Alloyangia pacifica: one gene and its partner. The protein of the gene in region 2 interacts with the protein of the main gene of each other region in a pairwise test. Links are inferred from orthologs where the notes say so. Each region holds a gene or a part of one and is shown on either strand. Other genes may lie near its edges.

Region 1 (3,480 bases), 1.1 Mb from region 2 along the record:
CATGCCCCGTGGTATCGAAGGACATAGGGTACAACTCGCGCATGTCCCTTGATCCTATCTTTCGATAGAAATTTGCGCCTCCTGTGTGCCTGAATATCCTTCGCGTTCTCCAAAAGGATCAATATCACTGGAGTCGGTGCATCCACGCAATTCCGATATGTCGACTTGCGGGAAAGAGGCGAGTCCAAAGGCGTGGGCGCAGGTGATGCGGCGCAGCCGTGCCCGGTGTCTGGCGCATCTGTGCAGTCCAACGGCAGTGCCTGCGGTCTCGCCGAGCAGGCAGGCCATCCAACGCGGCCATGGGCTGGAAGCTCTGACGCAGGGGCAGCGGGCTCGCGCTCGTCATCGCCCCAGTGGCACCTATGTGTTTTGACCTGAAGTCCAACGCAGTATAATGGGTCTGCAATCCAAAGAGGCATTGCTCGTGATCAGGTTCATCTTCTCCTTCTTCGGGGCCATCTTCAGCGTCATCACCCTCGGGCTGATGGCGATCGCGCTGTCCATCGGCGCGATCTTCTGGATCTATGGCCGCGACCTGCCGAGCCATGAGAGCCTGGCGCAATACACCCCGCCCACGATCAGCCGGATCTATTCGACCGAGGGCAAGATCATCGACGAGTTCGCGCAGGAGCGGCGGCTCTTCACCCCAGCGGACCAGATCCCCGACATGGTGAAGCAGGCCTTCATTTCGGCCGAGGACAAGAACTTCTACGAGCACCATGGCTACGACGTCCGCGGCATCGCCGCGGCCGTGGTCGACGCGGTGCGCACTCGCGGCCGCGACGTGCGCGGCGCCTCGACCATCACCCAGCAGGTGATGAAGAACTTCCTGCTCTCGGGCGACCGAAAGATCGAGCGCAAGATCAAGGAGATTATCCTCGCCTCGCGGCTCGAGGAAACCCTGAGCAAGGACAAGATCCTCGAGCTCTATCTGAACGAGATCTTCCTCGGCCAGAACTCCTACGGCGTGACCGCGGCGGCGCAGACCTATTTCAACAAGAGCCTGTCGGAGCTCGCCCCGCACGAGGCGGCGACGCTGGCCTCGATGCCCAAGGCGCCGTCGGATTACCACCCGGTGCGGAACATGCAGCGCCTTCTCGACCGCCGCAACTACGTGCTGCGCGAGATGCGCGAGAATGGCTATATCGACGAGGCCACCTTCGAGACCGAGGTGGCCCAGCCGCTGCGCTCGGTGCAGAACGGCGATTTCGAGCCCTACCAGCATTCGCTGCCGCCGCGCGACTATTTCACCGACGAGATCCGCCGTCAGCTGACCTCCGAGTTCGGTGAGGGCGAATTCTTCTCCGGTGGCCTGTCGGTCCGTGCGACGCTCGATCCCGAGATGCAGGTCGAGGCGGCCAAGTCGCTGCGCGTCGCGCTCGAAGATTACGACCGTAGCCTGGGCCGCTGGCGCGGCACCGGCAAGACCATCGCCGAAGAGCAGCTCGGCTCGGAAGCGGACTGGCGCGCGGCACTCGCGTCCGTAGCCGTGGCGCGCGACATCGATCTCGACAGCCAATGGTATCCGGCCGTGGTGCTCGAGGTGGGCGAACAGCAGATGCGGCTCGGCATCGAAGGGGTCGAGGACACTGCCGAGCGTCCGACCGTGGTGCCCCGCAATGACATCAGCTGGGCCAAGGGCAGCTTCGCCGACAACTTCGAGCGCGGCGACGTGGTGCATGTGCGTGCGATGACCGACGACAAGACCGGCGAGTTCATCCGCTGGACGCTGCGCCAGGTGCCGCGCGTGCAGGGGGCCTTCATGGCGATGGACGTGAACACCGGCCGGGTGATCGCCATGCAGGGCGGCTTCAGCTACCAGGACTCGGTGTTCAACCGCGCCACCCAGGCGCTGCGTCAGCCCGGTTCGAGCTTCAAGCCCTTCGTCTATGCGGCGGCGTTGGACTCTGGCTACTCGCCCTCCACGATCATCATCGACGCGCCGATCGAGATCGACACGCCGCAGGGCGTCTGGCGGCCCAAGAACGCGTCCAACACCTACTATGGCCCGACGCCGCTGCGGACCGGGATCGAACAGTCGCGCAACCTGATGACCATCCGCCTCGCGCAGGAAATCGGCATGAACACGGTCGCCGATTACGCCGAGAAGTTCGGCGTCTATGACAACATGGGCCGGGTTCTGGCCAATGCGCTCGGCGCGGACGAGACTACGCTCTACAAGATGATTTCGGCCTATGCGATGTTTGCCAACGGCGGCGAGCGGGTCGAGCCGACGCTGGTCGACCGGGTGCAGGACCGCTACGGGCGCACGGTCTACAATCACGAGTACCAGAAGGGCAACGAGCGCAGCTGCCTCGACTGCGCCGATCCCAACCTGCCGCCGGGCCGCGGGCCGGACATCCGCAACAACCGCGACCGGATCATGGACGCGGTGACCGCCTACCAGCTGACCTCGATGATGCAGGGCGTTGTACAGCGCGGCACCGCCTCGCGCACGGTGAACCTGCCGGTGCCCACCGCCGGCAAGACCGGCACCACCAATGACGCCAAGGATGTCTGGATGCTCGGCTTCACCTCGAACATCGTGGCGGGCTGCTACATCGGCTACGACACGCCGCGCCCGCTGGGCCGCGGCGCCTCTGGCGGCGGCATGTGCGGGCCGGTGTTCAACCGGTTCATGCTGAAAGCGGTCGAGAAATACGGCGGCGGCCAGTTCAAGGTGCCGCCCGCCTGCAACTTCCTCAAGATGGACCGCTTCACCGGCGCGCGGCTGGGGCCGGACGCTTCGGGTGAGAACGTCGTCGCCGAATGCTTCCGCTCGGGCGAGGAGCCGCTCTTCGGCATCCAGCTCGACGGCGGATGGGCGATGTCCGGCAATTTCGACATGATCCAGCCCGACGGCTCGACCCGCCCGCGCGAGGTCACCACGTCGACCGGGCGCAAGGCGACGGTGGGTCCGAAGGCCTCCTTCGGCACGCTGAGCTCGGGCGGTCTTTACTGATCCGGGCAGAGGAGGGGGGCGCCACCGCCCCTCTCTTTGCCTGCAGGCACGTCACCCGGGGAATCTGTGCCTGGAACAAGGCCCGCCTTCCGCGCGCGCTGTGGCATTGTCTCTCTTCAAATACGCAAGGCTCGGCCACTTGCCCGGCGCAGGGCAGGCGCGCGGCATGAAAAAGGGCGGGGGCTTGCGCCTCCCGCCCTGTGCGGTTTCAGTGGATGTCTGGCTCAGCGGCCCCGGATGCGTGGGTCCAGAGCGTCGCGCAGCCCGTCGCCAAGGTAGTTCACCCCGAGCACGGTGAGCGAGATGGCGATGCCCGGCAGGATCACCCGCTCGGGGAAGTCTTCCATCCGCGCGACCGCGTCGGCCAGCATCTTGCCCCAGGTCGGGAAGTCCGAGGGGAAGCCCACCCCGAGGAACGACAGGGCGCTCTCGGTGATGATCGCCGTGGCGAGGCCCAGCGTTGCCGAGACCATGATCGGCGAAAGCACGTTGGGCAACAGGTGGCGCTTGATGATCTG
Region 2 (3,315 bases):
GAAGGTGTCGATGCGGCGGAACTGGTAGTCCTTCAGCAGCTGCCAGTCGGTGCCGCGCGACTCGAAGACGGTAAAGACCGTGCCCACCCCGGCGGCGATCACCACGGCAAAATAGGCCCAGTGCACCCCGGCGAGGAACATGATCAGCCCGCCGCCGATCATCAGCAGCAGCGCCGTGCCGAGGTCGGGCTGGATCAGCGTCAGCCCGGTCGGCAGCAGGATCAGCAGGATCGGCATCAGCACCCAGAGCGGGCGCGACGTCTTTCTCAGCGGCAGCCAGTCGTAGTAGGCGGCCAGCACCATCACCAGCGCGATCTTCATCAGCTCCGACGGCTGCAGCCGCATGAAGCCGATGTCGATCCAGCGCTGCGCGCCCATGCCGACGGTGCCGAAGAGCTCTACGGCGATCAACAGCGCGAGCGCGCCGAGGTAGGCCAGAACCGACAGGTTCCGCCAGAGCCAGATCGGCACCATGGCGGTGACGAACATCGCCGCCAGCCCGAGGCCGAAGCGCTTCATCTGCGGCTCGGCCCAGACGTCAAGGCGTCCGCCAGCCACCGAGTAGAGCATCAGGAAGCCGACGCTGGCCACGGCGGTCAGCAGGATCACCAGCGGCCAGTTGATGTAGAGCACCTTGCGCCAGCCCGTGGGCGTGGTCTTGACGGTGTATTCGAGATAGCTCACGCGCGCCCCCGTGCCTGTTCGGCGCGCTCGCGGCGCTCGCGGTCGAGCCGCTCCTGCAGCTCCTTGATCTTGTCGTGGTCCGACGAAGGGTAGGCGTCGAGCGGGGGCGTGCCGCCGTAGAGCGCCTGCAGCGCCACGTCGCGCACGATGGGGGCCGCGGCCGAGGAGCCGCCGCCGCCGTGCTCGACGACCACCGAAACCGCGATGCGCGGCGCGTTCACCGGGCCGAAGCCGACAAAGAGCGCATGGTCGCGCTCGACCCACGGAACCTCGTCGTTGCTGACCACCCGGTTGCGGACCTGCGCCGTGCCCGACTTGCCGGCAAGCTCGTAGCCTTCGGCGACAACGCGTGAACGGTAGCCCGTGCCGCGCGTGGTATTCATCACCGACGACATGCCCTTGCGCACCCAGCGCAGGTGGTTGGGATTGATGTCGAGCGCCTGCCCGCCGACAAGCTCGGTCTCGACCCCGTCTATGGTCTTGACGAGCCGCGGGTGTACCTCGCGGCCGGTGGCGATCCGGGCGGTCATGATCGCGAGCTGCAGGGGCGAGGTCAGGACGAAGCCCTGACCGATCGAGGCGTTCACCGTGTCGCCGATCAGCCAGCCCTTGCCCCGCTCGCGCTGCTTCCACTCCCTGTTGGGCATGATGCCGGAGGTCGTCGCCGACATCGGCACGTCCGGCGCGGTGCCGAGCCCGAGCCGCCGACCGACATCCGCGATGCGGTCGATGCCGACCTTCATCGCCACGTCGTAGAAGAACACGTCGCAGCTCTGCTGCAGCGCCTGCTCCAGCGTCACGTGCCCGTGGCCGGAGCGCTTCCAGCAGTGGAATCGGCGCGACCCGACCTCCAGGTGGCCGGGGCACCAGACGGTGTCGTCGGGCGAGAGGACCCCCGCCTCGAGCGCGGCGAGCGCGGTGACCATCTTGAAGGTCGAGCCCGGCGGGTAGGCGTCCTGCACGGTCTTCGAGGCGAGCGGGCGGTGATCGTTGTCGCGCAGGATCGAATAGTCGGCGACCGAGATGCCGCGCACGAACTTGTTGGGATCGAAAGAGGGAGCCGAAGCGATGGCCAGCAGGTCGCCTTTTTCCACGTCCATGATCACGCAGGAGGCGGATTCATGGCCCAGCCGCGCCTGCACGTAGTCCTGCAGATCGCTGTCGATGGTCACCTGGATGTCGGCCCCGTTGTCGCCCTCGCGCCGGTCGAGCTCGCGCATGACCCGGCCCACGGCGTTGACCTCGACGCGTTTGGCCCCCGCCTTGCCGCGCAGCTCTTCCTCGTATTTGGCCTCGACTCCGACCTTGCCGATCTGGAAGCGCGGGATGCGCAGCACCGGTTCGGGGTCCTCGTAGCGAGCGAGGTCGCGCTCGGACACCGGGCCGACATAGCCCACCACATGCGCGAAGTTGCCGTGCTGCGGGTAAAAGCGCGACAGGCCGACCTCGGGGGTGACGCCAGGAAGGGCAGGGGCGTTGACCGCGACTCGGCTGATCGACTCCCAGCTCACCCGGTCGGCGATGGTGATCGGCAGGAAGGGGGCAGAGCGGCGCATCTCGGCCAGCGCGCGATTGAGCTCGTCCTCGTCCAGCTCGACCAGCGCCGAGAGCTTGGCGATCACATCCTCGACGTCCCCGGCGTCTTCGCGAACGATGGTGATGCGGTAGGTCGGGGTGTTCTCGGCGATGACCTTGCCCTTGCGGTCGAAGATGCGTCCGCGGCTCGGCGGGATCAGCCGCATGTTGATGCGGTTTTCCTCGGCCAGCAGGCGGAACTCGTCCGCCTGATCGACCTGCATGTGGTGCATGCGCAGCCCCAGCATCCCGGCAAAGCCGAGCTGCACGCCGCCCAGCAGCAGGGCGCGGCGCGAGATGCGGCGCCAGCTGTCGGAGCTTTCCTTGGGGGTGCGTCTCACATCGGTCTCCCGGCATGGTCGAAATCGCCCGGCGCCATCCGGCGCACGCCGAACAGGCCCTGCGACAGCAGGACCACCAGAGGGTAGCAGATCACGGTGGTGGCGTATCGCATGAGCGCAAGGAAAGAGGTTCCCTCGGGCACGATCAAGAGCCCCAGCGCCAGCCGGAACAGGATCGTGATCACCGCCAGCACCACGGCGACGGTGATCCATTCCATCAAGAAGGTCTGCTCGCGCCGCGGCCCGTCGCGGTTCTTCAGCGACTCGGTGGCCATCAGCACCAGCACCGCCCAGAGCCCCGGCGGGCGCTGGAACAGCAGGTCGGCCAGCAGGATGACTCCCGCCACCAGCAGCGCGGGCACGTAGTCGGGCCGACGCAGCGCCCAGGCAAAGCACAGGGCGGTCAGCACGTCCGGTCCCGCATAGGCGGCGGGCATCAGGTCGAGCGGCAGCAGGTGGATGAAGATGAGCGCGAAGGTCAGGGCGACGAAAATGGCGCGCATCATCCAGACCTTGGCCGGGCGGCTGCTCTCAGCCATTGCCGGCCTCCGGCCCCGATCCGGGCTCCGCGTCGCTGAGCGGTGGCACCGTCGGATCGGTCACCGCCTCGGGCTGCGGTGCCTCGGGCGGGGTTTCGGGCAGGATCAGCCCCGACGGGGCGCTGACCCGCCGCGCGCCGTGGTCGCGCAGCACGCGCAGAAACTCCAGCCGCTCG

Evidence for each region.
Region 1: the proteins of mrdA (region 2) and CEW88_RS05180 interact in binary tests that used the Escherichia coli proteins (3 or more experiments, as listed by UniProt). The link is inferred for Alloyangia pacifica from one-to-one orthologs.

The regions. Positions count from the first base shown.
Region 1 is NZ_CP022189.1:1,071,872-1,075,351, forward strand. The notes cover bases 29-3,193. They hold CEW88_RS05180 (penicillin-binding protein 1A), read left to right. Parts: upstream 29-424; coding sequence 425-2,962; downstream 2,963-3,193. Other genes in these bases: CEW88_RS05185 (ABC transporter permease), read right to left, coding at 3,187-3,193. Outside these bases: more of CEW88_RS05185, read right to left, coding at 3,194-3,480. UniProt on the Escherichia coli protein: Cell wall formation. Synthesis of cross-linked peptidoglycan from the lipid intermediates.
Region 2 is NZ_CP022189.1:2,204,156-2,207,470, reverse strand. The notes cover bases 141-3,140. They hold mrdA (penicillin-binding protein 2), read right to left. Parts: upstream 2,601-3,140; coding sequence 681-2,600; downstream 141-680. Other genes in these bases: mreC (rod shape-determining protein MreC), read right to left, coding at 3,132-3,140; CEW88_RS10625 (rod shape-determining protein MreD), read right to left, coding at 2,597-3,139; rodA (rod shape-determining protein RodA), read right to left, coding at 141-684. Outside these bases: more of rodA, read right to left, coding at 1-140; more of mreC, read right to left, coding at 3,141-3,315. UniProt on the Escherichia coli protein: Catalyzes cross-linking of the peptidoglycan cell wall. Responsible for the determination of the rod shape of the cell. Is probably required for lateral peptidoglycan synthesis and maintenance of the correct diameter during lateral and centripetal growth.